2 regions of the Fusicatenibacter sp. genome follow, and region 2 is predicted to be linked to the other one. Evidence: riboswitches for the same ligand, from Rfam matches in the RefSeq annotation. Region 2 holds a riboswitch; the other holds the start of a gene.

Region 1 (15,589 bases), on a different contig from region 2:
GAGGATATTATACACTGGAGCCGGTTTACGAGGATCAGACGATTACCGTGATGACGGATGAAGCACCTGCGGCGCAGGGGAAAACCTACACGGTGCAGGGAACGGTGATGCGGAACGGGCAGCCGGTGAGCGGTATCACGATGGAGCTCCGCAGTACGCTGAAAACGTATGTGACGGATGCGAATGGAAAGTTTTCGTTCGCGGATGTGGAATGCGGAAAGCATTCGCTGACAGCGCTGAAAAACGGAGAGATCGTCGGCTACGTGGAGTTTATCCTGCTGGAAGGAAACCAGGTCGATCTGTCGCTGACGGATGGCGTTTATACAGTGAACACGAATCAGAATGCGATCGGCATTGATCTGGTGCTGACACTGGAAAGTGATGATACGATGCGCATGACAGAGGCGAAGGAAGTATCGGGTGCGCCAAAGAAGGAGCCTGCTTCCGGCGGCAATGGCAGCAATTCAGGCAGCGGCGGAAGTCAGGCCGGAGGCGGGAAAAACGGCAGCAGCGCGAGCGCAACGAGCCCAAAAACCGGAGATACGGCAGACCCGATGATGTGGTTTGCAGCGCTTCTGATTTCCGGAGCCGTTGTGCAGCAGGCTGTTTTCATTTTTGATAGAAAGAAGAAACAACAATAAAGGGAAAGCAGAGAATTTCCGGTCCGCCGGGGGCTCTGCTTTCCTTGTATTTTCGGGAGCATTTTGTTACAATGGAGACAGAAAAGAGGGAAGCCTATGTGGATAAAAAAATTACCTGGCATCGCGGCAAATGCGGCGGTACTGATTCTGGATGTGTTTGTGATTCTGATGATTGCAGCACTGTTTCTCCATCAGCAGACGGCGGGAGAGCGTGTAAAAGAGACGATTACACGTTTTTCGACGACATCGCAGGAGTATTATTCGGAAGGAGAGGCATACAGCCAGAAAAGCGACCGGGTGCATACGTATGCGGTGGAGGAAGCATCGAAATAAAAAGAAAAAGATGAGGTAAACTATGCTCCAGAAGTGGAAAAAAGAAGGAAAAAGATTCCGCCCTGTGGATAAACAGGGAGAAGAAGAGGAAACAACGGAGCTTTCTGTGAAAATACGGGCGGCGAAGTTCCGTGATCTGCCGATGAGCCTGCGCATTCTGATCGTGAATCTCAGTCTGTTTCTGATTCTGTGTGCCGTATTTTTTATGGCAGGTGCGTATCTGTATGCGCCGCAGGCGGCCGGACGGAATTACGTGGAAGCATGCCTTGCGGGCGACTGGAACAGCGCGTATGATGTCTGCCAGTTCCCGGATGGCACGTTTCTGACGCGGAAGAATTACGACAATGCGATGACCTGGAAAGCGAAACAGGACGGCTCTGACGGGCAGGAAACGCCGGAGATCAAGAGCTTTTTCATGCGCCGGAAACAGAGCCTTGAGACAGGGGGAAACAGGATCTATACGGTGCGGTACACGTTAAAAGGCGTGAGCGATTCACAGGAAGAGACAATGGAAATCGCAGCCGGGGATATCGTAAAGTGGAATTTCAAAGAATGGTATGTCGTGCCGAAAGACAGCTACGTGACCGATGTCGAGATCACCGTTCCGGCGAATGCCACGCTTTATCTTGACGGCGTTCAGGTCGGGAAAAAATATCTGAAAGAGACGGCAGACACCGTCAGCGTTTATAAAATCCCGTACCTTTTCATCGGCGGCCACACGATTGAGCTGACTGAAGCGAAGAAAGACCCATACCGCGAGATTATCCTCGTGCAGGACAACAGCAGCATGGAATTTCTGCCGGACTTAAAACTCAACGATTCAACCGGAAAAGTCATCGCCGACCGCGTGGAAGAATCGCTGGACAAGGTGTTCACAGCTGCGGTAAACGGAAAAGCATTTGACACCATCAAAGATGAATTTTCCGCAGACACAGAAGTACAGGCGAACGCAAAAGAGCAGTACCAGCAGATCTGCGATGCGTACCTGAACAGCGATACCAACACCGGAATCACCAATGTAACCATCAGCAGCATCTCCACAACAGTAACCAGCGTAGAAAATCAGATGCAGATCGCGACAGAAGTGACTGCCACGATCGAAAAGCGGAACCGTTTCCTGCATTTCTTCCGGAAAACCAAAACAGAGACGGTTACCTGGAAAATGGAGTCCGCTGTGACGCTGGAGAAGGAAACCTGGGTCATGGGAAGCGACTTCCTGAAGGGTGTTGATCTGGGAAAATAGACGGGCTGAAATTGAATAAGAACTACGCGAAAAAGAGTGATTCTGCATCCGATTTTCCGGGAACAGAGTCACTCTTCTTTGCTGCGATGAAGATGTTAAGAAACCATGAACTTAAATTTACCAGAAGTGGAAAAATGTAAGAATTTGTTCCTTGCATCTTCGGTGAGATCACGTTATGATAGAAGGTAGAAAAATGTCGAAAAACGTTTTACGTTACGACGAAAGAAGTTCCGCAAAAATGAGCGGAACGATGGGGTATAAATAGATCAATGGATAGAAAATCATTAAAACAGAGAAGAAAGCAGATGCGCCGCAGACAGATGATGCAGAAGGTATCACGGATTTCCCTGTGTGTGGTAATCAGCCTTCTTTTTCTTGCGCTTATCTGGAAATTTGCGGGAGCGCAGCTTGCGAAAAAAGGAATTGTACTGAGTAATGACACAGCCGCAAAGACGGTGAGCGAGACGGCGCCGGAGGCGGAGGACGGATCGGGAAATGCGGGAATTAAGAAGCTTGCGGAGACTACGCCGCCGAATGAGACGCCGGGATGGCAGTACAGCTCGTCGGGCTGGTGGTACGCAACGGATGCCACAACGTACTACGTCAACGGCTGGGCAGATATCGACGGAAACCAGTACCATTTTGATTCCAATGGTTACATGGCGACCGGCTGGAAAGCGATCGGCGGAAAAGGCTGTTACTTTGATGACCAGGGTGTTTACCAGCCAGACCGCAACGGCGCGATGATGGTAGCCCTGACCTTTGATGACGGCCCAGGCGTCTATACCAGCACGCTTCTCGATACGCTGGAGCAGTACGGGGCACAGGCGACGTTCTTTATGCTCGGCAGCAACGTGGAAAAATACGGTGCAGATGTGATCCCGCGCATGGCGGCGATCGGCTGTGAGCTTGGAAACCACTCCTATGCGCATCCGAATATGAAAGAACTGAGCACCGACGACGGCCTTGCCCAGTTCCAGATGACAGATGATCTGATCGCCCAGTACAACAACGGACAGGGTGCAACTGTCATCCGTTTCCCGTATGGAAACAGCACCGATGAACTGCTCGCATCCATCGGCCGCCCGAGCATCATGTGGGATGTCGATACCCTGGACTGGCAGACGAAAAATGTACAGGCAAACATCAGCGCCGTTCTCGACAGTGTAAGCCCGGGAGACATTATCCTGATGCATGATATCCACGAGACGACCGTAGAATCGTGTGCAACGATCGTGCCGGAGCTGATCAACCGCGGGTATGAGCTTGTCACGATTCATACTCTTGCAGCGGCAAACGGCGTGGATCTTGCAGCGGGAGAGACGTATTACGGCTTCCATGGCGGAACGACAAACGAATAGAAAACAGAATAGAAAAACGACAAAGAACCGCCGGTTTACTCTCAAATCAAGAGTAAACCGGCGGTTCTTATGTCGTTTTATAAAAATTTATTTCATTGCCGCTCTCTTACGAAGTCTGGAATCCAGCTCTTTCTTACGGATACGTAAGGAAACCGGAGTAACCTCAAGAAGCTCGTCCTTGTCGATGAAGTCCAGAGCCTGCTCCAGGGAAAGGATTCTCGGCGGAGTCAGACGCAGTGCCTCGTCGGAGGAAGAAGTACGGGTGTTGGTCAGGTGTTTCGTCTTGCAGACGTTCAGCTCGATATCCTCGGCTTTGCCGTTCTGTCCGATAACCATACCGGCGTAAACCTTCTCGCCAGGTCCGATGAACAGAGTACCGCGCTCCTGTGCGGAATACAGACCGTAGGTAACGGACTCGCCTGCCTCGAATGCGATCAGAGAACCCTGCTTACGGTATTCAATATCACCTTTGTACGGTGCGTAATCTTCAAACTCGGTATTCAGGATACCAGTTCCTTTGGTGGAGGTCATGAAGATTCCACGGAAACCGATCAGGCCTCGTGCCGGGATTTCAAACTCCAGACGGGTAGAACCATCGCTTGCGCGGCTCATGCCGTGAAGCTCGCCCTTACGCTCGCTGAGGAGCTGGATGACCGTACCGGAAAACTCGTCCGGAACATCAACGTAAGCGATTTCCATTGGCTCGAGTTTGCGTCCGCGCTCGTCTTCTTTGTAGATAACCTCTGCCTTACTTACTGCGAACTCATATCCCTCGCGGCGCATATTCTCGATCAGGACGGACAGATGCAGCTCTCCACGGCCGGAAACCTTGAAGCAGTCTGCGGAATCGGTCTCCTCGACACGGAGGGAAACGTCGGTGTTCAGCTCACGCATCAGACGGTCGCGCAGGTGGCGGGAAGTTACGTATTTACCTTCTTTACCGGCCAGCGGGCTGTCGTTTACGATGAAGTTCATGGAAATAGTCGGCTCAGAGATCTTCTGGAACGGGATGGAAACCGGGTTGTCCAGATCACCGCAGAGCGTATCTCCGATATGGATATCCGGGATACCGGAAACCGCAACGATCGAACCGATGCCTGCTTCAGTAACCTCTACTTTTTTCAGGCCGTCAAACTCATACAGTTTGCTGACCTTTACTTTTTTCTTCTTGGTCAGATCGTGGTGGTTGACCAGCATAACGTCCTGATTCACGTGGATCGTTCCGTTTTCAACTTTGCCGACACCGATACGTCCAACGTATTCGTTGTAGTCGATGGTGCTGATCAGAAGCTGTGTACCTGCCTCCGGATCTCCGGTCGGAGCCGGGATGTATTTCAGAATGGTCTCGAACAGAGGAGTCATATCCTTCGGGGTATCGTTCAGATCGAGTACCGCATGGCCCATCTTTGCGGATGCGTACAGAAAAGGACAGTCAAGCTGTTCGTCGGATGCGTCGAGGTCCATCAGAAGCTCGAGCACTTCGTCGATAACTTCATCCGGGCGTGCTTCCGGGCGGTCGATCTTGTTGATGCAGACGATAACGGACAGATCCAGCTCCAGTGCTTTTTTCAGCACGAATTTGGTCTGCGGCATAGCGCCCTCGAATGCGTCTACAACCAGAATAACGCCGTCTACCATTTTCAGAACTCGCTCAACCTCGCCGCCGAAGTCCGCATGGCCCGGGGTGTCGATGATGTTGATTTTCGTTCCTTTGTAGTAAACTGCTGTATTTTTGGAAAGAATGGTGATTCCACGCTCACGCTCGATATCGTTCGAGTCCATGACACGTTCCTGAACCTCCTGATTGGCACGGAAAACGCCGCTCTGTTTCAGAAGCTCGTCTACCAGTGTAGTTTTACCATGATCGACATGGGCGATGATGGCAACGTTTCTTACATCTTCTCTCGTTGTTTTCATTTCTTCATTCCTCTTCCTATGGGTTGACCCTGCCGGGTTCAATTTTTCAAAATTTCAAGCCGGCTGGGAATGTTTATCACAGCACAAAGGCAGGTGCCTTGCCGTTTTGTCTCTGCTGGATGCCTGCCTATCTGAACTATTATAACACAGAACAGAGAAAAAAAACAGGGAAGATGTGACATTTTTTGTATTGCAATGGTAGAAAATACGAAGCATGTGGTGCGGTTTTTACAGAAACATATACAAAAAATTGGGCAGAATGCTGATTTGAATAGAAATAAAAAAATCTGGAAAAAAGTGGTTCTGAAAAAGAAATGTGGTTCATACATTAGGATTATAGATCAGCAAAGTACCGATCAGAAATCAATATTCAGAAAGAAAAGACAAAGGAAGGGGATTTTCATTATGGCAGACAAGATGATTGAAAACAATCAGGTGGTTATCATGGGAGAGATTGTCTCCCCGTTTACATTCAGCCATCAGGTATTCGGAGAGGGCTTTTACCTCGTCGATGTGATGGTCAAGCGGTTGAGTGAATCACAGGATATCATTCCGGTGATGGTCTCCGAGCGGCTGGTGGACGTATCACAGGATTACCAGGGTGAGTGGATCTGCATCAGCGGTCAGTTCCGGTCCTACAACCGCCACGAGGAGAAGAAGAACCGTCTGGTGCTCTCCGTATTTGCGCGGGAATTAAGCTTCGGGGAGGAAGAGGACGATTCCGTCAAATCCAACCAGATTTACCTCGATGGATACATATGTAAACCGCCGGTCTACCGGAAAACACCTCTGGGAAGAGAGATCGCCGACCTTCTGATCGCGGTCAACCGTCCGTATGGAAAATCAGATTATATCCCGTGCATCTGCTGGGGACGGAATGCGCGGTATGCCTCTGCGTTTGCCGTGGGCGGCCACGTTCTCATCTGGGGACGGATCCAGAGCCGGGAATATATGAAGCGGCTGAGCGAGACGGAAATGGAAAAGCGGACCGCATATGAGGTTTCGGTGAGCAAGCTGGAATACAGTGAGAATTGAAGCCAAGATCCGCTGTTGACAAGAAAATTTAATAATGCTATAGTAAAAGCAGAACTGAAGTGGATAGAGGTCGCATTACTTCAAGAGTACCTTTTCGGATGCCTCAGCAGCAAAAGAAGAAGAGGAAAAGGGAAGAATGCCGAAGGACATCCGGCGCTGAACCGGAATGCTCCTGGGCGCAGGTTGAAAAAATCTGCGACTGTCATCGAGAGATGGAGAGCTATCTGATCATAGATACTGCGTATGTGTGAATTTGGAGGCGATCTTATCGGGGATGAGACGCCTCTTTTTTTGCGGAAAGATAAGATTTCCGCGAAGCCCCTGCTCCGGCGCATGAATTGTTTCTATAGTGATCTGATATGACATACAGGAGGAAAAAAAGAATGTCTATTTTTAAAGGCGCAGCCGTTGCAATTATTACACCGATGACCGAAACACAGGAAGTGAATTACGAGAAACTCGGAGAAATTATCGAGGAGCAGATCGCAGGCGGAACCGACGCGATCGTCATCTGCGGAACAACAGGTGAGGCTTCCACCCTGTCTCACGAGGAGCATCTCGATACCATCAAATATACCGTAGAAAAAGTAAACCACAGAATCCCGGTTATCGCAGGTACAGGTTCCAACAGCACCGAGACAGCCATCTATCTGTCCCAGGAAGCAGAGAAATACGGCGTGGACGGACTTCTTCTCGTTTCTCCGTATTACAATAAAGCAACCCAGAAAGGTCTGATCGCACACTTTACCGCCATTGCCAACAGCGTCAAAGTGCCGATCATCCTTTACAACATCCAGGGAAGAACCGGCGTGAACATTGCACCGGAAACGATCGCTTACCTGTTCAACAACGTAGAGAATATCGTCGCAGTCAAAGAGGCTTCCGGCAATATCTCCCAGGTCGCAAAAATCATGCAGCTGACCGACGGAAAGATCGACCTGTACTCCGGAAACGACGATCAGGTTGTGCCGATCCTTTCCCTTGGCGGAAGCGGCGTCATCTCCGTTCTTTCCAATGTAGCACCGCGTGAGACCCACGATATGGTACAGAAATTCCTCGACGGCGATGTGGCTGGTGCAAGAGAAATCCAGCTGAGAGCCCTGCCGCTCATCGATGCCCTGTTCTGCGAAGTAAACCCGATTCCGGTAAAAGCAGCGCTGAACCTGATGGGCAAAGAGGTTGGCCCGCTTCGTCTGCCGCTGACCGAGATGGAGCCGCAGAACCAGGAGCGCCTGGCAAAGGCTATGAAAGATTTTGGAATCAAACTGGCTTAAGTTAAGAATACACGAAGTAAAGAAGGAAAAAGACAATGGTTAAAATTATTATGCATGGCTGCAACGGCCATATGGGACAGGTCATCACCGGCCTGGTAAAAGAAGATGCAAACGCAGAAATCGTAGCCGGAATCGATATGAACGACAACGGCCAGAACGATTACCCGGTATTCAAAAGCCTGGCAGAATGCGATGTTCCGGCGGACGTAGTCGTTGACTTCTCTTCCTATAAGGCAGCAGATGCTCTGATGGATGCCTGCAAGGAGAAAAAACTTCCGCTCGTCCTCTGCACCACAGGCCTCACCGAGGATCAGCTCAGAAAAGTGCAGGAGACCAGCAAAGAAATCCCGGTTCTCCGCTCTGCAAATATGTCCCTTGGTGTGAATACACTGATGAAACTGGTACAGGCAGCTGCAAAAGTGCTTGCCGAAGCAGGCTTTGATATGGAGATCGTGGAGAAACACCATAAACTGAAATGCGACGCCCCGAGCGGAACCGCCATCGCCCTGGCAGACAGCCTGAACGAGGCAATGGACAACCAGTACCACTACGTATACGACAGAAGCCAGCGCCACGAGCAGCGTGACCCGAAAGAAATCGGAATCTCTGCTGTACGCGGCGGCACGATCGTCGGCGACCACGACGTCATCTTCGCAGGCCCGGACGAGGTTGTTACCCTGTCCCACAGAGCATATTCCAAAGGTGTCTTTGGAAAAGGCGCGGTAGAGGCTGCAAAATTCCTGGCTGGAAAACCGGCCGGTATGTATGATATGCAGGATGTGATTGCTGCGAAGTAAGGCAGAAGCAGGAAATAGAAAAGATAAAAAGAAGGCAGGCTGTGTGCAGTTGCACAGCCTGCCTTCTTTGCCAAGCATATCAATAATTGGTCCAGTGAACCAATTTTGATTCGAGCTGCTTTTCTGTTTTAGCCAATGAGTTTTTTCACTTATGAAATCTATTTCAGCTCCCGTTCCGCTTTTTCCCAGATTTCTTCGTCAAGATCAGTCAGCGCCAGTGCATCCGCAAGTTCCCGCACCCGTTTTACCGTGAGATAAAAGTAATTGATGCCGCAGGTCAGCGTCCGCTTTAAGGAACGGGCGAGTACATTGCCATGCGTTTCCAGTTCAGCGCGGTCGAATTCGGCGAGGTAGCCTTCGAGATCGTAGGGGATCTGGAAGAGTTCTGTCTGCCAGGTATTGTTTTCCAGCGTCAGAATCGCGAAGTGTGCATGACCGCCGACACCATCAAGCGCAAGACCAAGGGAGCCTGGATTCAGATACGTTTTTCCGGCGTATTCTTTCTGCTCCTGCTTGTGGCTGTGGCCGCCGAGCAGGATAGCGGCATCAAGATATTCCAGATGAGAAAGCAGGAGTTCCGGATGCAGTCCGAAATTCCCACGGATTTCACCAGGTGCGCCGTGGCAGAGCCGAAGTGCCGGGAAAAGGGATTCACGGCAGGTGTCCGGTGTAACTTCTTCCTGCGGCACAAAAACAGGAATCAGATGGCCCGTTTCATCCATTTTTCCAATCAGAACACCGTCTGTCGGCAGCTGCTCAAAAAATTCCAGATCCTGCGCGGTAAGATTCCGAAACGTGTAATCCAAAAGCCCGCTCGTCGAAGAACCCGTCTTCCAGTTCTGCGGGCACCAGAGATTCTCCAATAGATATTCCTCCCGGTTTCCGCGAACCAGATAGCATGGAAACTCATCCTGCATTTCACGGAGCGCCTCCATCATCCTCTGCGGAAACGGCCCATCCGTCACAAAATCCCCAAGCCCGATGATACCGTCAATTTGCTGCTCGCGAAGAAACGCCATCACCTCCGAAAGCGCATAATAATTCCCATGAAGATCACTGATTACTGCTAATTTCATGTATTGTCCTTTCTATGTTGAATTTGTAAAAATGCGAGATACTGTCTTGATTTTATCAAATGGTGAGAAGGAACGCAATTTAAAAATCTGCTGACAGAAAAAGCATGTTGTGATAAGATCAAAGACAGAGAATTTCGAATATCTTTACTGTCGGAGGAAATATATGATTAATCGGGAAGACATGCTGGAGCTGACGAGGAGAATGACGCCGGCGCGGACTTCGTTTGTGCGGATGGCGGGATGTTATACGGATTCGGATGGGGAGTATGACGGCAGTTTTAACATTCATTTTCTGAAGCTGTCCGGTTCGGAAAAGGCCAGGAATCTGGCAATCGCCAAGAAAATTCCGTTTGCGGAATCGAATGAGAAGCTGCGGGAATACCGTTTTCCGGAAGAAACGCAGGGTGCGGGCAGTATCTGGCAGATGCTGATGGCGCTGCGTGAGTGCGGGCTGAAAAATGATGCACTGCTGGAAACGTTTTATGATATCCTCATTGAAGGATTGCAGATTCACGGAGCCTATGCCATTTACATGTTTTACGACCGGTACGATATTCCTGCGAAAACCTCTGATAAAGAGCGTTTGGGGGAATCCGAGGAGATGTTCCCCTATCTGATCTGCGCTGTCTGCCCGCTGGTCGGGGAATACGAGCCGGGAAATCCTATTTGTGGATTCCTGTTCCCGGCCTTTGTGGACCGGAGCGGCGATCTGGAACGGATTGATATTTATGCAGAGCGTGCGGCATGGGGCGATCGGATGGCCGGTATTCTTGGTGCGAAGGGCAGAAAATTCAGCAGCGGTCTGTAAAACTATGAGAAACACGCTCCGCGAGTTTCTCAAGTTATCGCGGCAGTCGCCAAGGTCGCGTGCAAGCACGGACTTTGGCTCGTTGCCCGCGTAAATAAAAATTGACGGATCAAACCAGGTGCTGACGTGCCTGACAGTAAAAAACTTCCCGGCGAACCTGCATGTATCGTTCGCCAAGGGAAGTTTTTTTAACCGAATCAAGCAAGTCCCCTGCTTCTATTGCGTGAAGCAATAAGCAGTGGGTTGGGACTTGCTTGTATTAGGAGTGGTACAAGCCACTCCTGATAAGCTGCGAAGCAGCTATTCGGTTATGAGCAAGTAGCGAAGCGGATTGCGAATATCCGCTTTGACTACGGGAGCAGCAGAACTGCATATTTACTGTGCCATCCCCGCCCCATTCTGTGTAGTTGCCCCGTTTTCCTGCGGATTCTGAGTCTCATTGCTACCGCCGCTTACCACATCATCCACCGCGCGGCCAACATCCTCAACGCCATCACCGACACCGCGGGTCACATCTTCCGCCGCGTCACCGACATCATCCCCAAGGGTATTTCCATCCCCGGTATTCGCGCCGTTTGCATTCCCGTCGGTGCCCTCCGTCACATCATTTACGTTGTCATTTGCCGGCATCTCTGTCGTATTGACATCGTTTCTGTTATCTGTCTGCCCCATGTCGCTCTCCGTGTTGGTATTGCCGTTCCCCGCATCGTTTGTGGTGTTGTTTCCGCAGGCCGTCATCCCGGCCAGTAACCCCGCCAATGCCAGCGTCATACACACTTTTCTGATTTTTCTCATCTTCAAAAATCTCCTTTCCCTAACAGTGTCTGGACAGTTGCTAGTATTTGAAGAATGCCGGAAAATATACAAAAAAGAAGCAGCCGTCACAAATCTTGACAAAAATCAGTTTTATGGAAGCTTTGCGGCGGGCTGGCAGCGGAGTAAAAATTGTGATATGATAGCAGCAGAATTCAACAAAGGAGAGACAGAAGATGAAAGAAGAACTGAAGAAATCCCTCCGCACCTACGGAGCTCTGCTGCTGCTCGGCGTCACCGGCGTTCCGATGGGCGCGGCAGTCGGTCTGATCGAGGCGCTGTTCTGCCGTCTGCTGCTGAAAGTAACGGCCATCCGTGTGGCGCATCTTTTCTGGTGTCTGCCGTTTCTCGCCGTGGCAGGTCTTGTGATTGTAATCGTCAATCAGAAATTCGGCGGCAAGGGAACGAAGGGCATGAGTCTGATTTTCGATGTGGCGTATGAAGAAGAAGAGGAGCTTCCGCTCCGCATGATCCCGCTGGCAATGCTTTCGACAACGCTGACCCACCTGTTCGGCGGAAGTGCCGGACGTGAGGGCGTTGCGGTACAGATCGGCGCAGTATTTTCCTATTTTGCAGGAAAGAAACTGCCGTTCAAAAATGCTCCTGGAATCTTTCTGGTGACAGGAATAGCAGCCGGCTTTGCGGGCATGTTCGGGACACCGATTGCGGCTGTGATCTTTGCAGTGGAAGTGCTCGCTGCCGGAGAAATGCGGTATGAAGCGCTGCTTCCTGCATTTACAGCATCCTTTTCCGCGAGCGCTGTGGCTTCCCTGCTTGGAATCCACAAAGAAAATCTGACGATCCACATCAGCGAAAGCCTGACACCATTTCTGCTGGTACGCCTGATTACACTCGGTATCATCTTTGGAATCACAGGCGGCCTCTTTGCGTGGTGTCTGAAACGTACGAAAAAATATCTCGGTGAAAAAATCAAAAATCCGCTGGTACGCGTTTTTTCCATCGGTGTTGTCTTAAGTATTCTGTTTCTGGTTCTGTACCGCGGACGGTACTGCGGCTTTGGAACGAATCTTGTCGAGGCAGTTTTTACGGGAAAGAAAGTGTACGCCTATGACTGGGCGCTGAAATTTATTCTGACGGTATTGACGCTGTCTGCCGGTTTCCAGGGCGGCGAGGTGACGCCGCTGTTTACCATCGGAGCAACCCTGGGCGCAGTCCTCGGCAGTCTGTTCGGCATTCCGGTGGAACTTTCTGCGGCGCTTGGCTACGCTGCTGTTTTCGGCGGCGGAACGAATACACTGCTGGCCGCTATCTTCATCGGCGGCGAAATTTTCGGTTACGATTATCTGCCGTATTTCTTCATTGTCTGCACGGCCGCCTACGTATTTAACCGCAACAGCTCGATCTATTCCCGCCAGAAATTGACGAAGTACAGCTGCTGATCAGGAGGAATCCTGATAGAAAATGGTCTTTTAGACAGAAAATCACACAATCCGCGTCAACCCGTGTCATACCGTTACGTTACGACACGGGTTGACGCGTTTCCGGGAATAAGGTTATACTAGAGGTATCATATACGAAAAAGGAGTAATGAATTATGAAAGGTATCGTACTTGCCGGAGGCTCCGGCACACGTCTTTATCCGTTAACTATGGTAACATCCAAACAGCTTCTCCCGATCTATGACAAGCCGATGATCTACTATCCGCTGTCTGTTCTGATGAACGCAGGCATCCGTGATATCCTGATCATTTCCACCCCGCAGGACACCCCGCGTTTCGAGGCACTGCTCGGTGACGGCCATCAGTTCGGTGTACAGCTTTCCTACAAGGTACAGCCAAGCCCGGACGGACTGGCACAGGCCTTCATCATCGGCGAGGAGTTCATCGGGGATGATTCCGTTGCCATGGTGCTCGGCGACAACATCTTCTTCGGACACGGTCTGAACAAACGCCTGAAAGCAGCAGTAGAAAACGCTGAGACCGGAAAAGGCGCAACCGTATTCGGCTATTATGTAGATGATCCGGAGCGTTTCGGAATCGTAGAATTTGACTCCGAGGGAAAAGCCATCTCCATCGAAGAGAAACCGGAGAAACCGAAATCAAACTATTGTGTTACAGGTCTGTACTTCTATGACAACAAAGTCGTAGAGTATGCAAAGAACCTGAAACCGTCACCGCGCGGAGAGCTTGAGATCACCGACCTGAACCGGATCTATCTGGAAGACGGCAGCCTGAACGTTGAGCTTCTCGGACAGGGCTTCACCTGGCTGGATACCGGTACACATGAGAGCCTGGTAGAGGCAACCAACTTCGTAAAAACCATCGAGACCCATCAGCACCGCAAGATTGCGTGCCTCGAGGAGATCGGTTACCTGAACGGCTGGATCGGCAAAGACCAGCTTCTGACCGACATCGAGCCGCTGAAGAAAAATCAGTACGGTCAGTATCTGATGGATGTGATGAACGGAAAATATATCGACAAATAAAAGCGAACAGCGTTGAAGAAAACTGCCCCGGAAGAAAAATCCGGGGCAGTTTTTGAAAAAAGTGCTTGACCATGACATAACGTCATCCTTTATACTCATGGTACAAACAGAAAATCAGACTGAAAAACAAGAGACAGACAAAACATAACGATAACAAAATCAGAAAAAAGGAGAACCATTATGAGAGTATTTGTAACAGGTGTAAAAGGCCAGCTCGGCCATGACGTCATGAATGAACTTGCAAAACGCGGTCATGAAGGAATCGGCGTTGATATTGAAGAAATGGATATCACCGATGCAGAAAGCGTAAGAAAAGTCATTACCGAAGCAAACCCGGATGTCGTAATCCACTGTGCAGCATGGACCGCGGTAGACCTTGCTGAGGATGATGACAAAAAAGAAAAAGTACATCAGGTCAATGCAGTCGGAACCGAGAACATCGCAAAAGTCTGCCATGACCTTGACTGCAAAATGATCTACATCTCCACCGACTACGTATTCGACGGCCAGGGCACCCGCCCGTGGGAGCCGGATGATGAGCGTCATCCGCTGAACGTATACGGCCAGACGAAATGCGAGGGAGAGCTCGCGGTAGAGAAATGGGTGAAAAAATTCTACATCGTCCGCATCGCATGGGTATTCGGCGTGAACGGAAAGAACTTCATCAAGACCATGCTGAACCTTGGAAAGACACACGATCATCTGACTGTTGTAGATGATCAGGTAGGAAGCCCGACCTACACCTACGACCTGTCCCGCCTGCTTGTCGACATGGCAGAGAAAGAGAACTACGGCCGCTACCATGCAACAAACGAGGGACTCTGCTCCTGGTATGAGTTCGCCTGCGAGATTTTCAAACAGGCCGCTGAGATCGATCCGGCTTACGGAAAAGTAAGTGTATCACCGGTAAGCTCTGACCAGTACCCGGCAAAAGCAAAACGTCCGTCCAACAGCCGCATGAGCAAAGAGAAACTGACCGAGAACGGATTCGAAAAACTGCCGACCTGGCAGGATGCGCTGCACAGATATCTGCGCGAGATCGAATTCTGATAGAAACCCCGAAAATAACGCAAAAAAGCAGTGCTGAATTTTTTTATCCTCTTCCGGCAAGAAGACACGTTCTGCGGTGGGAGATGAATTTGGTTTCTGAGATTGCTATAAACATTTCCAATATGCGGAGTTCCCAGGTAAAACGGGGGCTCCTTTTTCTTATGCCAAACCCATGCATTCAACAGGGAGAATGCCCTTTTTTCTTTTGTGAATATTGACAGAAAATGCCGTTAAAATTCTCACATTGGATCCGGGTATTTCTGTTGACATTTGAACATGAAATTGCCATTATGAAAGCAGAATCTTTACGTATCCGGCAGGGGGCAGGAACGTGAAGATGACAAAAGAAGGCATGGGGGATGAAGCAATGAAAAAGAGTCTGTTTTACCGGGCAAAAAAGATGCCGCCATCTGCGCAGATCATGCTGCTGTTTGCCGTCGAGGGTGTATTTCTGCAATATATCACATCGATCAACGGTTTCGGCCTGAATCTGTATGCGACAAACATGGGTGCAACCGACAGTCAGATCGGTATTATCCAGATGGTGCCGAACATTGTAGCGTGTGCAGCACTGCTGCCGCTTGGAATTCTGGCGGATCGTCTGAAGTCGACAAAGACGATACCGATGCTTACGCTTCTTGTGATGTGTGCCGGCTATGCATTTCTTGGAAGTGTACCGGCACTCGGCGAGAGACGTATGGAGCTGTTTTTTGTATCACTGGCATTTACTGCAGGGGCACTTGCTATTTACAATGCGCAGTGGCAGGCAATGTTCGGTGCTGCGGTTTCACTGCG
Region 2 (15,589 bases):
TCTGATCTGTACAATAAATATTACGGTTCCGTGGAAGTGAATACTGATTACACGGCAGAGGAAAAAGCGCTTCTTTCCCAGCTGAAAGAGAGCGGCGCCGTGATCCGCGGCGTGATGAATCCGGACGGAAATCAATACTCGTGGTATGAAAACGGGGAGGCAAAAGGAATTGCGGCGGCGCGGTGCGTCGGGAAAACTGCAGAGAATAGTGGTAATCGACGATGGTGTGACGGTCAAAGAAATCCTGAACAATGAATGGCCGAATGCAGAAATTGTGTCGGTGAAAGATACGGACGAATGTGTGCAGAGACTGGTCAATGAGAATGTGGACGGTGCACTGCTGATGACCTACACAGCGCAGAAGCTGGCAAGAGATGATACGCAGAACCGCCTCCGCGTGGAAGTTGTGCCAGGTGCATCGATGTCCCTGCGGATGGGCGTACTCTCAGAGGTTGACCGGAGTTTCTACGGTCTGTGGGAAAAAACGCTTTACAACGTATCACGAAAGAGCAGAGCGGAAATTGTGCAGAGCTATGTGGAAGATGTGGAGACACCGACCATCATGGCGTATCTGTTTGACCACCCGCTGTATCTGGTGGCACTGATTGCAGGTGTGCTGCTGTTCTGCTTGCGGAGGATAATGCACTGAATGCAGAGGTTGCGACGGAGCTGCTCGGAAGCTTCGGCCTTGTCGTGGACTGGGCGGAGAATGGTTCCAAGGCCGTGGATCAGTTTGAAGCGTCGGATCCGGGAAGCTATTTTGCGATCTTCATGGATATGCAGATGCCGGTGATGGATGGCATCGAGGCGATGAAAAAAATTCGAAACAGTGTGCGTGAGGACAATGATGTTCCGATTTTTGCGATGACAGCAAATACTTTTGCAACGGACCGCAAGCGGTGCGCGGACGCGGGCATATTCCGAAACCGGTGAATTTAAAAGAGATTCAGACGACGCTGGACGAGAAAGTGCGGACGGCATGCGCCGGATAACGGGACGGATTAATAACAGAAAAATTTGGAGAAGGGGCTCTACTGCTTTGGATTGCAGTGGAGCCTTTTTATGGTGTATCATAGGAAGTAAAAGAAAACAGGGGAGAATCACGGAATGGAAATTGCAGAAAATATCACATGGACCGAGGAACTGGAAAGGCTGGATGTGCTTCTTTCGCAGGGGCAGTTCGAGCTGCTGCTTCCGGGTGAGCGGTACGGGGGAGGAGAAAAGGAGATCTGGCTTGTCTATCTGATGAACGATGCGGCAGAGAGCTTTCTCGTTTTTCATGACGCGGAGCTGACGGGAACGTATCAGAAGGAATACGAGGGAGAAATAGATGCCGCACTGGAAAAAGACGGGGAGCAGTACGTTCTGATCGTGCGGCAGAAAGAGACGGTGTGCACGCTGTTTTTCAGCCGCCTTTCACTGGAAGTGCATCTGTTTGATTACGGAAAAACGGGTCATTTCTGGGTGGACGGATACGAGTATCTGCGGCAGATTGAGTTCCGTATTGCGATCCTGCGGGACAAGCTGGAATACCTCGGCGAGGCGTTCTGCACCGAGGAAGAAATGCGTCTGGCATCGCTGGCCAATTTCCCGCCGCTCAATTTCTGTTGCTACCCGGCCGTGCCGGATCAGTATCTCGTACCGTCATGCCCATGGTGGGAAGCGACGGAAGAGGCAATTACGGAGATGAAAAAACTGGCATCGGAGGCAGGCGATAAAGTGCTGCTGCGGTATCTTGCACTTTATGAAAAATGGCAGGGAAAACTCCTCGCAAAACAGATCGCAAAACTGCTGCATACGAGCCGCCACGCGAAAGTCGTGGATTTACTGGAAAAAAAACTGGCCCGCGAAGCACAGAATTACCCGAAACGACGCTTCACTGGCGAAGAAGGAACCCAGATCCGAAAAATCCAGGAGCAGGCAATGAAACAGAAAAAGATACTGGAAGCCGAAGGAAAACGCGCATCATTGCTGCGCGAGGAGCCATTCTTTTATGCACGGGATTCGGTGGAATATAAGGCCCATCTGATGATCTGGGGAACGAAAGGGAAAGACCGGGTTGTGGAGGTTGAGACGTTTAAAATTTGAAAATGAATTAAAGAAAAGGTACAAAAAGTGAATAAAATAAGATTCATCTGGTGGAAATGGAGTTTTTAAAAACAGTTCATTGCGGCAGATGCGGGCTTGTGATATTCTGAAAAGAAAGAAACATTTGACGAGGATAAGCAGGAGGAATCATTTCATGGGACATTTTTATTTTGTGCGTCACGGGCAGACGATCTGGAATGTGGAGAATAAGATCTGTGGGGCGACGGATATTGCATTGACGGAATTTGGGCATCAGCAGGCGGTTGAGACCGGGGAGAAAATCCTGAAAGAGGGGATTCAGGCGGATGAGATTCTGTATTCCCCGCTGGTTCGTGCGGCAGACACCGCGAAACATATTTCCGAGATGACCGGCATCCCGGCGCGGCCGGAGCCGCGGCTGACGGAGCAGAATTTTGGAAAATGGGAGTCCACAGCACGCGATGGAGCGGACTTCAAAAAGGCGAAGGAATGCTTCGCAATGAGCCACGAGGGCGGCGAATCGACTCTGCGGCTGGCGCAGAGAATCTATAATCTGCTGGATGAAATTCGGGAAGAATCCGATGAAAAAACGTATATTCTCGTCGCACACAACGGCATTGCGCGTGTCGTGCAGTCGTATTTTCACGATATGACGAATGAAGAATATGCGGCATTTGGTGTGAAAAACTGTGAGATTGTACGATACGATTTTCCAGAGAAATAAAAAAAGATTACAGAAAACGGCGGGGATATATTCAATCCCCGCTCGTTTTTTTGTCCGATGGAATCAACGAATGCATCTGATAATACTTTTTTGTAAAAGAGATCAGCGTCTGCATATCGCTGCTGATGTATCTGCTTTTCTTCCATATCATGCCGATTTTCACTCGAATTGGTGTCTGCATCGGAATGCCGATGATTTCCGGAAATTTATCAGTCATGCTGGAATACAGAAAACAGGCATAGCGGCCCGTCTTTAAAAACTGCAGTGTCGTGTAAATCTGGCTGCTCCGCATGATGATATTCGGTGTATACCCCTCAAGTTCGAACCGCAGCTTCAGGAGCTGATTCTGCACCGAGTCAGCATTAAAGAAAATTAAGGGCTGTTTTGCCATATCCTGAATGGAAACCACTTCTCTGCCTGCCAGGGGGTGGTTTTTTGCTACACAAAATACGACCTGGTCATCCGCAAGAACGGCATGGTGAAATTTATCAATATTATACTGTTCCATATTGACAAGCGCCAGATCCAGTGTGTCATCCTGCACCAGATTACAGGCACGGACCGAACCATACTCCTCAAGAGATACCGCAATTTCGGGATGCTCTTCTGAAAAAGCGAGAAGAAGCTCGGGAAAAAAGACGGTGCTCAGCATCGGCGGAATACCAATGCGGATCGGCGGGCGCACACGGGAGAGATTGGAATAATCCGCCTGCAGCTCATTGCAGTACTGGAGAATATAATTTGCTTTCTGATAAAATTCCTCCCCTTCACGCGTCAGAATTAACTGATTTCCCTTTCTGGAAAAGAGACTGACGCCGAATTCAATTTCAAGATCACGGATAGCAACCGATACGGTCGGCTGCGTCACGTACAATTCCTCGGCCGCTTTTGTAATACTGTGGCACCGGCTTGCCATACAGAAGTAACGAAGCTGATTTAAAGTCATTTTTCCCCTCCAAATGTTCGTTGAGACAACATTATATTACCATTAAGATACCATAGAGACGTAAATGTTTCTATATTTTTTTTCGGTTTCCCGCAAAACAAGGTAAAAATGCACAAAAAAAGAGCCCCTGTTTTGCGAATATAAAAATTTTTTATGGGGTCATGTATTCCACCAATTTGTTTTTTAACCAGTACACGACGTATAATACAAGTAACAAAAGAAACGTGTTCGGCCGATGCTTTTCAAGAAAAAGAAAACTGAAAAAACGAAAGGAGATTTGGGAATGTCTCAAACCACAATCACATTGCTGTTTCTGGTATTTGCGATTGTCAGCTTCATTCTGGAGAAAATTCCGCTGGGTCTGACAGCTTCGATCTGTGCGCTTGGATTGACTCTCACCGGAATTCTGGATGTATCAACGACTTTCTCTCAATACGTAAACAGCAACGTTATCCTCTGCGTCGGCATGTTTGTTGTCGGCCAGGCACTTTTCGAGACGGGAATGGCAAACAAAATCGGAGGACTTGTAACCCGCTTTGCCAAAACCGAAAAAACACTGATCATCGCCATTATGGTAATTGCCGGCGTGATGTCCGGATTCTTATCCAACACCGGAACCGCTGCCGTACTGATCCCGGTTGTCTGTGGAATCGCAGATGAGTCCGGTTATTCCAGAAGCCACCTGCTGATGCCGCTTGTATTCGCGGCAGCCCTCGGCGGAAACCTCTCTATCATCGGAGCGCCGGGAAATTTGATGGGCGTCAATGCACTGCAGGAGATGGGAATCAAAACCAGCTTTTTCATGTACGCGCCAATCGGAATTCCGATGCTGCTGATAGGAATCCTCTACTTCGTCTGTTTTGGATATAAACTTCTTCCGCAGAATCAGAACGAAGCAGCCCAGAACCTGGAAGAGCAGAAAGATTTCAGCAATGTTCCGAAATGGAAACAGATCATTTCACTTGTTGTTCTGATCGTTGTAATTTTCGCTATGATTTTCGAAGAATTAATTGGAATCAGCATTCAGCTTTCCGCCTGTCTTGGCGCACTCTTTTTGGTGCTGACCGGGGTTCTGACAGAAAAAGAAGCGTTGAATTCCATTGACTTAAAAGTAGTTCTCCTCTTTGGAGGCTCTCTTTCCCTGGCAAAAGCACTGGATGTCACAGGGGCAGGAAGTATGATCGCCGATAAAATCGTCGGTCTGCTCGGATCCAATCCAAATCCGATTCTGCTTCTCCTGGTAATTTTCCTGGTAACCTGTGTACTGACCAACTTTATGTCAAATACAGCCACTACGGCACTTATGATTCCGATCGCTGTTTCTCTTGCAAACAGCCTTGGAGCAGACCCGCGGTCCGTTGTGATTGCAACTGTTATCGCCGGTTCCTGCGCGTATGCAACACCAATTGGTATGCCTGCAAACACGATGGTAGTCGGACTCGGAGGCTATAAATTCAAGGATTATGTAAAATCCGGCCTGCCTCTGATCCTCGTATCCTTTGCAATCTGCATGATACTGCTGCCCATCCTGTTTCCTTTTTATCCATGATAAGCATTCCTTCGCATAAACAGGTATCACACACCACAAGGGGCAGAAAATTCCTGCCCCGCACCACAAAGTTCACTCATGAAAATCATTCATAGGAGGTATATTATGACAAACGAAAATGGAGTAAAAGTTTTAACAGACATGGTAGCTGATTTTGTTGCCCACATCGGCAAAAAGCTGCCGGACGATGTAGTTGCAAAGCTGGAGGAGCTGGGCTCCCAGGAAACAGCAGCGCTTCCGAAAGCACTGTATGAGACGATGACCAAAAACCAGAAACTGGCGGTGGAATTAAACCGTCCGAGCTGCCAGGACACCGGCGTGCTTCAGTTCTGGCTGAAATGCGGAACGAATTTTCCGTACATCAATGAACTGGAAGGCCTGCTGAAAGAGGCTGTTGTACAGGCTACCTTTGCAGCACCGCTCCGCCACAACTCGGTAGAGACTTTTGATGAGTACAATACCAAGAAAAACGTAGGAAAAGGAACCCCGACCGTATGGTGGGATATCGTTCCGAACAGTGACAAATGCGAAATCTACGCTTACATGGCAGGCGGCGGATGTACGCTTCCTGGAAAAGCGATGGTTCTGATGCCAGGTGCAGGATATGAAGGAATCACCGATTTCGTACTGGATCAGATGACAAGCTACGGCTTAAATGCGTGTCCTCCGCTTCTTGTCGGCGTTGGAGTTGGAACATCCATCGAAACCGCAGCATTAAATTCAAAGAAAGCGCTGATGCGCCCGATCGGTTCCCACAATGAAAATGCAAATGCAGCAAAAATGGAGCGTCTGCTGGAAGACGGCATCAATGCCATCGGCCTTGGACCGCAGGGAATGGGCGGAAAATATTCCGTTATGGGTGTAAACATTGAAAACACCGCCCGCCATCCATCCACGATCGGCGTTGCCGTAAATGTGGGATGCTGGTCCCACCGCCGCGGCCATATCGTGGTAAATCCTGATCTGACAGTAACTTGTGATACACATTCCACCTGGAAATTTAATGCATAAACGGAGGTACGAATTATGATCGAAATTAGAGGAGATAAAAAAGTTCTGATTACACCGGTAAGCGCAGAAGACCTGAAAGATATCCACATCGGAGATATTGTTTGGCTGGACGGCGATCTCATGACCTGCCGTGACGTTGCACACCGCAGACTCGTTGAGTACGGAAGAGAGCTTCCATATAATATCAAAGACAAGGCAATTTTCCATGCCGGCCCGATCGTACGGAAAATTGAGGGAACAGAAGATGATTACGAGATGGTTTCTGTCGGACCGACTACTTCCATGCGTATGGAGAAATTCGAGTATGAATTTACAAAACTGACCGGCGTACGTGTCATTGTCGGAAAAGGCGGCATGGGTCCGAATACCGAGCGTGCATGTAAAGAATTCGGTGCCATTCACTGTGTCTTCCCGGCAGGCTGCGCGGTTGTTGCCGCGACTGAGGTGGAAAGAATTGCAGAGCATCACTGGGATGAACTGGGAATGCCGGAGACGTTATGGTGCAATAAAGTAAAAGAGTTCGGTCCGCTGATCGTTTCTATTGATGCAGAAGGACGCAACCTGTTTGAAGAGAACAAAGTTGTTTTCAACGAGCGCAAAGAGGCTGCAAAACAGGCAATTTATCCGGAAGTGAAGTTTATCAAATAATTTATCAAATAATAAGAGTTTTTGACAGGAGCAGCCTATGGGACCACAGGAAATGCTGGACCGGGCGGAGGTGAAAAATAAGTGGCAGCTCACGCCGCTGAAGGATTTCAAATCACCCCGTCTGACGGAACGCATGTGGCGGACAGCGGTGGTTGTTCTGCTGACTTCCCTGATTTATGAATATCTGATTCCCGGCGGCCGCAACCCCTGCTTTGCGCTGATCGGCGCAGTGTACGGGGTTGGGAGCCGGTTTGAAGAGGGATTCCACAATGGAATCAATCGCCTGATCGGAACGTTTGTGGGAGGAATCCTGGTCATTCCATTCTACATGCTGTATCAGAAACAGCCGTTTGGAATTCCGGCTTTTCTGTGGCTGGCGGCGGGGCTCTGCCTGGTATTGTGGTGCAATCTGGCACTGCAGGCGGACTCTGCGATCCAGCCGGGAATCGTGGTCTACTTTGTGGTACTTTACACAGTTGGTGAGGAACGAGTTGTTTTCTATACGCTTGCCCGGATTCTGGATACCGGCATCGGCGTACTGATTTCCCTTCTCTGCTATCTTTTACTGCCATCGAAATATGATAAAGAACAGGGGCTCTCGTTCCGGACCATGTGGAAGGCGACAAAACATGCGTTTCAGTCTTATAAGGATAAAAACCGTCTGTTCCGCGAGGATGAACAGAAAAACTTTGGAATGAAAAACAAAAAATAAGCAGGATGCAAAAAAAGAGATGATCTGCTCTGTGCCGGCAGATCACCTCTTTTTTGTATGGCGTTTATGATATTTTATAATATTTCGATGTATGCTGGCGGTAGAGCAGCAGCAATCCGCGGATGCAGAGCTCGATAGCCATGGCGATCCACATGCCGCGCAGGCCGAGCGGGGTGATGAGAAGCACCGCGAGACCGAGGCGGATGACCCAGATGCTGCCAAGGTTCAGAAGGCTTGGCACAAACGTATCGCCTGTTCCGCGGAGGGCTCCGGCGGCAACGATGGAAGCGCCGAAAAACGGCTCGGCGAGCAGTTCGATGCGGAGTACCTCGGCGGCAAACGAGCGGACCTGCGGGTCAGGAGTCAGAATGCTAAAGACGAACGGACAGAAGATCATCATCAGACCTCCAGTGATGGCCATCAGGACTGCGCCCATGGCAATGCAGATATTTCCGTAGCGTTTCGCCAGCTTGTAATTTCCGGCGCCGTAGCTTCTGCCGACGAGCGTTGTCGCGGCGGAACCGATGCCGTAGCCTGGCATGTAGCAGAGGCCTTCGGCGGTGACGGCGAACGAATTGGCCGCAATCGCAATGGAGCCGAGCGGGGCAATCAGCATGGTGGCAGCAACCATGGCGCTGTTCATCGCGATTTCCTGTACGGCAACCGGCACACCGATTTTGAATGCAGTTTTCAGAATTTTCGTATCAAAAACCGTTTTCTCCTTCCGGCGGAGACGCAGCCGCGGATTGCGGACACAACAGAACCAGGCACCCGTGAGGCTGATGACGGCGCAGGCCAGCATCGTTCCCATACCGGCACCCATGACACCGAAAACCGGAATCAAAAGAGCATTGAAAATGACATCGAGCACGCACATGACGGCATTTAAAATACTGGGTGTCACCATATCACCGCTGCACTGCAGGAAGGACGACATCAGCGAGTTGAGCTGGGAAAACGGAAGCATGATGGCAAACATCATAAAATAGAGCGTGGCATTCCGCCGGATCTCCTGCGCACCGCCGAGCCACCCCGGCAGCGGATGACTGATCAGAAGCCCGATCAGGCACAAAACAGCCGACACAACAAGCGCGGACGCGATGCCATGCCGCACAACATCCCTTGCCTTCTTGTCATGATTTCCCCCGATCTGATGCGCTACCTGAACAGAAAAACCGGCTGAAACCGCATAAATCGTACCGCTGAGGAGCCACGTCGTCGACGAAACCAGCCCGATCGCCGCCGAAGCATTCGCCCCAAGCGCGCCGACCATCGCGGAATCAATGTATTGCATCGCAATCGTAGTAATCTGTGTAAGAATCGCAGGCAGACTTAATCGCCCGACCTGCTGAATCTGCGGTTTCAGTTCAGTCCAGCTTATTCTATTCATCATTTTCTCCAGAACATGTATTTTATCGTATGGTTTTTCTTAAGAATGTAAAGATAAATGCGTATTTTACGCTAACATGTTTTGAAGAAAGTGTCAATCAAAAACGAGGTTTAATTTGACTTTTTTCTATGCGTATTAGGCATAGGGACGGAGAGGATTCGAATTTAATTTTCCGGCGGAAGGTTGTTCTTCACAGTGGGGTTCGCCTGGGTCGTGTTGGTTGCAGTCAGCAGGGAATCTGTCGGGGCGACCGGGCTCATGAGGACGCGGCCGGTTCCGCGGTAGACGTTGACGAGGCCTTCACCGCTGACGGCGGAGCCGACGAGGGTTCCGGTGGAGCGCTCTACGGTGAAATCAAGGTTGGAGGACCAGCAGACGGCGAGGTTTCCATCGATTTTCAGTTCGTCGTTTTCGAGTTCGACTTCGATCAGTTCGTCCTCAGGTACGTTGCTTTCGAGGGCAACGGCTCCTCTGCCGACGAGGCTCAGATTGAAGAAGCCTTCGCCGCCGAGGACAGCGGAGGAAATGCTCTTGCGGGCGGTCAGTTTGGTTTTGACTCTGCCGTCGCAGGCGAGGAACATGCCGTCCTCAATCGTCATTCCGAGGGAGCCCCATTTCTCGACATCCACAAGAATGATGTATTTGTAGGTCGGTTCCAGCACGAGATATCCGTCGCCAACGTACTCCGGTTTTACGGCAGATTCCTTTGTCATGGCGCCTTTGATGGCCTTTCCGAACAGGTCGCCGATCCCTTTGATTCCGGCGGTCGCCTGTACATGGCCGCCCATCCACTGCATCGCACCGGACTGGATAATCGCGGAGTGCTCCTTGTCCAGTTCAATGACAACCTGGTGGCGGCGCACATTCATTTTGCTCATGTAATACTCCTCCATGGCAGTCATCGGCGAGACGCTGGAATCCTGGAGATATTCCATGACGTGGAAATTTTCGATGGATTTGGTGAATTTCCGGTTTTCGTTTTCGAGATTTAAAATTTTCATAGGCACGTTCCTTTCTTTCATTAAGAAGAAAAATAGTGATCCGTCTTGTTTCTTTTATTATACAGGAAAGAAAGCAAAGAGCACAGAAAAATTTAGAAAAAAAGGAAATCTGGAAATCATGTTGTCCATTTTTCAGCGGAGTGATAAGATAAAGTTCAGAAAACGCAAGCAGTACGGTCAGAGGAGGAGTTTATTATGAGTACAATTACTGTCAGAGATGCAAAAATAGAGGATGCCGCACGCATTCTGGAGATTTATGCTTACTATGTAGAATACACCGTCATTTCTTTCGAGTGGGACGTGCCGTCTCTGGAAGAATTTGAGAACCGCATGCGTGATATCATGAAAAAATATCCATACCTCGTCATCGAGCAGGATGGAAAAATCGAAGGTTATGCATACGCACATGCCTTTGTCGGCCGCGCCGCATACGACTGGTCGAGCGAGCTGACCATTTATCTCGATCCCAATGCAAGAAAAGGAGGCCTTGGCCGGAGACTGTATGAAGAGCTGGCGGACCGTCTGAAAAAAATGGGCATTCTGAACCTCTACGCCTGCATCGGCTATCCGCAGGTCGAGGATGAATATCTGACGAAAAACAGCGCCGAGTTCCATGCACATCTCGGATTCGAACTCGTGGGAACCTTCCACAACTGCGGCTACAAATTCGACCGCTGGTACGATATGGTCTGGATGGAAAAAATCATCGGCGAGCCGCACGCGGGACAGCCGGCAGTAAAATCATATAGTGAGATAAAAGAATGAGCACAATAACAACGTATACAAGAAAACATTTTGACCCTGTGCATCCCGCCCAGGAACTGCTCTGTGTGGAGGATTTTGCGCATGCGCTGCCGATGGTCTGTCGCGGAAACGGTCATGTGACGACGTTCTGGTCAGTGGGAGAGCACTGCATCTGCTGTGCGAAAGAGGCGGCCGCGCGCGGCTATTCCCGGCGGCTGGTGCTGGCGTGCCTTCTGCATGACGCGAGCGAGTGTTACATGTCGGACGTGCCGCGGCCATTAAAGCAGGAGATGCCGCGGTACCGCGAGATCGAGGACCATCTGCTTTCGGTGATTTATGAGAAATATCTTGGCAGTGATCTGACGGCGGAGGAGCAGCGGATGATGAAACAGATCGACAATGATCTGCTGTGGTACGATCTGACAAATCTGCTGGAGGAACCGCAGGCGGGGGATGCGCCGAAACTTCACATCACGCTGGACTACACGGTGCGGCCGTTTGCTGCAGTGGAGAAAGAATATCTGGAATTATTTGAACAGTATCAGTATCGGGAGACGGGCGATGAGAGAAGATAAAAACGAGAACCGCTGGGACAGATTGCTTCAGATCCACACAATGGGGCGGGACGACAGCCGGTCGGATCTGTACCGGTATCCGTATGAGCCGACCCCATACTGCGTGCTGGAGCGGATGGCAAACACAGGGATGATCCGAAAGGGAAATACGCTGCTCGATTACGGATGCGGAAAGGGCCGCGTGGATTTCTTCTTATCGGCGCAGACCCGGTGCCGGTCCATCGGTGTGGAGTATGATGACCGGATTTATGCGAAGGCGGTGGAAAATAAAAAAGCGGCGGTCTCCGGCGCGCGGACAGAGTTTGTGCTGGAGAGCGCCGAAAATTTTCCCGTTCCTGCGGAAGTGGACCGGGTGTATTTTTTTAACCCGTTTTCGCTCGAAATTTTAAGAAAAGCAATGGCAAGACTGCTGGAATCGTACTATGAAAATCCGCGGGAGATCCAGTTGTTTTTCTATTACCCGTCGGATGCCTATATCTCGTATCTGATGACCGTGCCGGAACTGGAATTTCTCGATGAGATCGACTGTATGGATCTGTTTCCGGGCGGGGACAGCCGGGAGCGGGTTGTGATTTTTACGATAGCAGAGTAAGGGGGATTTTTAAATGAAATATCAGGTAGTGCGGATCGACGAAGACATCGATTTCGGCTGCGAGGAACGCAGCGCCGATGAGCCTGTCATGGCAGTTGTTGTGTTACAGGATGAAAACGGGAACGAATCGCGCATCCGCCAGGAGGATCAGATGCTGTATGACCGGAACATCGAGGAGGGCGATACCGTCATTCTGAATGAAAACGGCGAATTGCGAAAAGCACTCTCCGGTGATTGGACGCAGAACTGTGATTCGAAAAATGTAGATACGACAAAATTCGTCAACATGATGCAGGTTGTCAAAGCCGGAAAACAGATCGACTGGATCTGCCCGTTCTGCGGCGGAAAAGTAGAACGACTGGAGCAGGAAGGCGGAAAAACCGTGATCGGATGCACATCGTGCGATATGCGGATTCAAATAGAAAATTAAACGATTTCGGCCTTTAAGGCCGAAAGAGAAAGGAAACACAAATGGTAAAACCAATTATGAGAGACGTTCTCTTCCTCGGACAGAAATCCATCCCGGCGACAGAGGAAGATCTGCAGGTGGGAAGAGATCTGCAGGACACACTGGCAGCAAACCGCGAGGCATGCGTCGGCATGGCGGCAAATATGATCGGCGTGAAAAAACGCATCATCATCGTAAACGCCGGATTCCGAGACATCATCATGTTCAACCCGGTGATAGTCCGCAAAAGCGGCCCCTACGAAACAGAAGAAGGTTGCCTCTCCCTGCCAGGCGTGCGGAAAACAAAGCGGTACCAGAACATCGAAATCGAATACTACGACTGGAATTGGAAAAAACAACGCCAAAAATTCACCGGCTGGCCAGCCCAGATCTGCCAGCATGAGATGGATCATTTGGAAGGGATACTTATTTAGATCCTACAGCAGACAGGAGGACGGTATGACAGACAGAGAATGAATGGTAAAAGGAATCATTTACAACCCGAATGTGGAAGATCCGGCCAAAGAGCAGTCCGGCTATATGGAGCGTCTGTGGGAGTTCAACCAGCTGAAGCCGTCAGAGGGAGACAAGAAAGTCAAATATATGAAGGAAACTTTCGCAGAAGTCACCATCGTTTCAGGCGTCACAATCGGCGAACACGACCGCGAGTATTTTTACCGGGACGAAAAAATCGACGGGGAGAATCTCAAATAAATCGGGACAAATTTCGAAAATATAAAATTTTTGTAAAATAATGTCGAAAAAACGATTGACAAGTGGCGAAAAGAAACATATGATAATACCTGTCAATATACATATTCGGCAATAGAGGCGCGAAGGCTAAGAGTAGCTGTCCTGAGACAACGGGGTCTGGGACGGGCAGGGAAAGGAGCATTCGCCGAAACGGGGCAGTTCCCGAAAAACTGTCTGCGTTGGGGTACAGTCGAACAGGCTGTGCACTCTCACCGTACTGGTGGAGGAGCTATTGCTTCATGAACGTAGATTTAATGGAGCAGTGGTGAAGACCGCTGCTCTTTTTATTGTACTGCAGTTGGAACCGTGACAAAAGGTTCCAGGGGTGGAAATCTGTTTGGTTGGAGAACGAAAGACGAAACGGGTGTTACAGGATACGTCTGAAGAAAACTGTTGCCGGAAAAGAAAAAAGGGAGGATTTTGACATGATAGCATTTCTTAACTGGCTGGACGGTGTCCTTTGGGGCGTGCCGCTGATCGCGCTGATGATTCTGACCGGTCTGTACTTTACCGTTCGTTCTGGATTTTTCCAGTTCCGTCACTTTGGCTGGATTATGAAGAGAACCGGCGGAAAACTGTTCCAGAAAGAAGACAAAGCAAGTGAAGGAAAGGGTATGCTTTCCTCGTTTGAGGCGATTTCGACCGCTATCGGCGGTACCGTAGGATTCGGTAATATCGCCGGTGTTGCAACTGCAGTTGCAGCAGGCGGCCCGGGAGCCATTATGTGGATGTGGCTTTCGTCTCTGCTTGGTATGATATTAAAACAGGTTGAGGTTACCCTCGGCTGCTACTACCGTCACACCAACGAAAAAGGTGAGTACTACGGCGGTCCGACTTACTACATGGAGTGCGGACTTGGCGAGGAGCGCCACTGGGGCAAGCTGTGGCTGATCCCGGCGCTCATCTTCGGCATCGGTATTTTCTCCACCTTCTTCGTAACCTCTTCCAACCTGACCGCATCTCAGGTCGTAGCCGGTGCGTTCGGTATTGAGAATATCAATCTTGGAAGCTTCAAAGTAGAAGGCGTTATCGTGATGGGCGTTCTGCTCTGCATTCTGACCTATGTCGTTACAAGCGGCGGTACGAAGAAAATCGCAAGTCTGTTCAGCAAGCTCGTTCCATTTATGAGCGTTCTTTATATCTTGATGGGAATTGGCATGATCATCATCAACATCAACCGCGTTCCTGGCGTATTTGCAGCCATCGTAACAAACGCATTTACCGGAACAGCAGCGATCGGCGGTTTTGCCGGCTGCGCAGTCAGCGAGATTATCCGTGTGGGTATGGCGCGTTCCGTATACTCCAATGAGGCTGGATGGGGTACTTCTCCAATGATCCATGCTTCCGCAAAAACACCGCATCCGGTAGAGCAGGGTCTGTGGGGATCTTTCGAGGTATTCTTTGATACCATGGTTATCTGTACGATCACCGCACTTTCCGTTATCTTAAGCGGAAACTGGACCGACGGAACGAACGGCGGAACACTTGCTTTAAGTGCATTTGCAAGCGGATTCGGCAAATTTGGAAGCATCCTTCTGGCAGTCATCATGGTCATTTTCACTGTAACGACTTCCGGCGGATGGTTCACCTACTATCTGGCAATTCTGGAGCATCTGTATAAAAAAGAAGGCAAGATGAAAGATATCGTCATGAAAATCTTCTACGCAGTCCGCGCTCTGCCGGGCGTACTGTGGACGATCTATCTGGTAAAGACAAACAACCAGGGCTTTATCTGGACTGTCGTTGATATCACATCTGCGATCCCGACCTTCGTCAACGTAGCAGTGATCCTGATTCTCTCGAACCAGTATTTCAAACTGCTGAAAGACTACAAAGCAAGAAACTTCGGCCAGGGCACGGTAGACAAGAACGCCTGCCTGTTCTACGAAGAGAAAACGAAATAAAAAATATTCAAAAGCGAATCCAGACACGCATGAGAATGGCGTGTCTGAATTTGTATATTGCGCAAATGGGCAGAAAAGAATAGAATCAAATTTAGATGACAGTAGGAGGATAATGATATGAAAACAATTTACAAAAACGGAGCTGTCTACACCGGAAAATTGCCGCTTGTCGAAGCGTTTGCAGTAGAAGACGGCAAATTTGTTTTCGCCGGAAGCAGCGCAGAGGCAGATGCCCTTGCAGCAGCCGGCGACAAAGTTGTAGACCTCGGCGGAAAATTCGTCTGCAGCGGTTTTAACGACAGCCATATGCACCTTTTAAATTACGGAAGCTCCCTGCTGAAAGCGCAGCTTGCCGCACATACCGAAAGCCTGGAAGATATGCTCGCCTGCCTCGACACCTTCCAGAAAGAGCATCCGCGAAAAGACGGCGCATGGCTGATGGGCCGCGGCTGGAATCAGGATTACTTCACGGACGTGGACCGCATGCCGAACCGCTACGATCTTGACCGCGTATCAACCGAAGTT

The links. A riboswitch is a leader RNA that binds a small molecule or an ion and turns the genes downstream of it on or off. The one in region 2 is predicted to bind lysine.
Region 1: linked by a shared signal. The riboswitch ahead of dapA (4-hydroxy-tetrahydrodipicolinate synthase) and the one ahead of ACY2VW_RS11295 (alanine/glycine:cation symporter family protein) in region 2 are both predicted to bind lysine.

Annotation. Positions count from the first base shown of each region.
Region 1 covers NZ_CDRRUH010000003.1:58,885-74,473, reverse strand. Annotated here, with positions in the region: gene ACY2VW_RS01765 (carboxypeptidase-like regulatory domain-containing protein) at 1-641, shown strand, start outside; gene ACY2VW_RS01760 (hypothetical protein) at 738-974, shown strand; gene ACY2VW_RS01755 (hypothetical protein) at 1,039-2,217, shown strand; gene ACY2VW_RS01750 (polysaccharide deacetylase family protein) at 2,487-3,578, shown strand; gene typA (translational GTPase TypA) at 3,666-5,495, opposite strand; gene ACY2VW_RS01740 (single-stranded DNA-binding protein) at 5,901-6,530, shown strand; lysine riboswitch at 6,587-6,761, shown strand; gene dapA (4-hydroxy-tetrahydrodipicolinate synthase) at 6,914-7,804, shown strand; gene dapB (4-hydroxy-tetrahydrodipicolinate reductase) at 7,840-8,601, shown strand; gene ACY2VW_RS01725 (metallophosphoesterase family protein) at 8,760-9,677, opposite strand; gene ACY2VW_RS01720 (DUF4317 family protein) at 9,841-10,485, shown strand; gene ACY2VW_RS01715 (hypothetical protein) at 10,861-11,280, opposite strand; gene ACY2VW_RS01710 (chloride channel protein) at 11,475-12,698, shown strand; gene rfbA (glucose-1-phosphate thymidylyltransferase RfbA) at 12,854-13,744, shown strand; gene rfbD (dTDP-4-dehydrorhamnose reductase) at 13,925-14,794, shown strand; gene ACY2VW_RS01695 (MFS transporter) at 15,132-15,589, shown strand, end outside.
Region 2 covers NZ_CDRRUH010000054.1:5,180-20,768, reverse strand. Annotated here, with positions in the region: gene ACY2VW_RS11385 (transporter substrate-binding domain-containing protein) at 1-255, shown strand, start outside; gene ACY2VW_RS11380 (type 2 periplasmic-binding domain-containing protein) at 209-649, shown strand; gene ACY2VW_RS11375 (response regulator) at 625-933, shown strand; gene ACY2VW_RS11370 (DUF3878 family protein) at 1,108-2,088, shown strand; gene ACY2VW_RS11365 (histidine phosphatase family protein) at 2,243-2,791, shown strand; gene ACY2VW_RS11360 (LysR family transcriptional regulator) at 2,823-3,737, opposite strand; gene ACY2VW_RS11355 (SLC13 family permease) at 4,021-5,286, shown strand; gene ttdA (L(+)-tartrate dehydratase subunit alpha) at 5,392-6,297, shown strand; gene ttdB (L(+)-tartrate dehydratase subunit beta) at 6,313-6,945, shown strand; gene ACY2VW_RS11340 (FUSC family protein) at 6,983-7,657, shown strand; gene ACY2VW_RS11335 (MATE family efflux transporter) at 7,722-9,047, opposite strand; gene ACY2VW_RS11330 (AIM24 family protein) at 9,212-10,048, opposite strand; gene ACY2VW_RS11325 (GNAT family N-acetyltransferase) at 10,244-10,813, shown strand; gene ACY2VW_RS11320 (hypothetical protein) at 10,810-11,367, shown strand; gene ACY2VW_RS11315 (class I SAM-dependent methyltransferase) at 11,354-11,959, shown strand; gene ACY2VW_RS11310 (hypothetical protein) at 11,973-12,389, shown strand; gene ACY2VW_RS11305 (peptide deformylase) at 12,431-12,841, shown strand; gene ACY2VW_RS11300 (maltose acetyltransferase domain-containing protein) at 12,885-13,121, shown strand; lysine riboswitch at 13,226-13,400, shown strand; gene ACY2VW_RS11295 (alanine/glycine:cation symporter family protein) at 13,586-15,064, shown strand; gene ACY2VW_RS11290 (amidohydrolase) at 15,182-15,589, shown strand, end outside.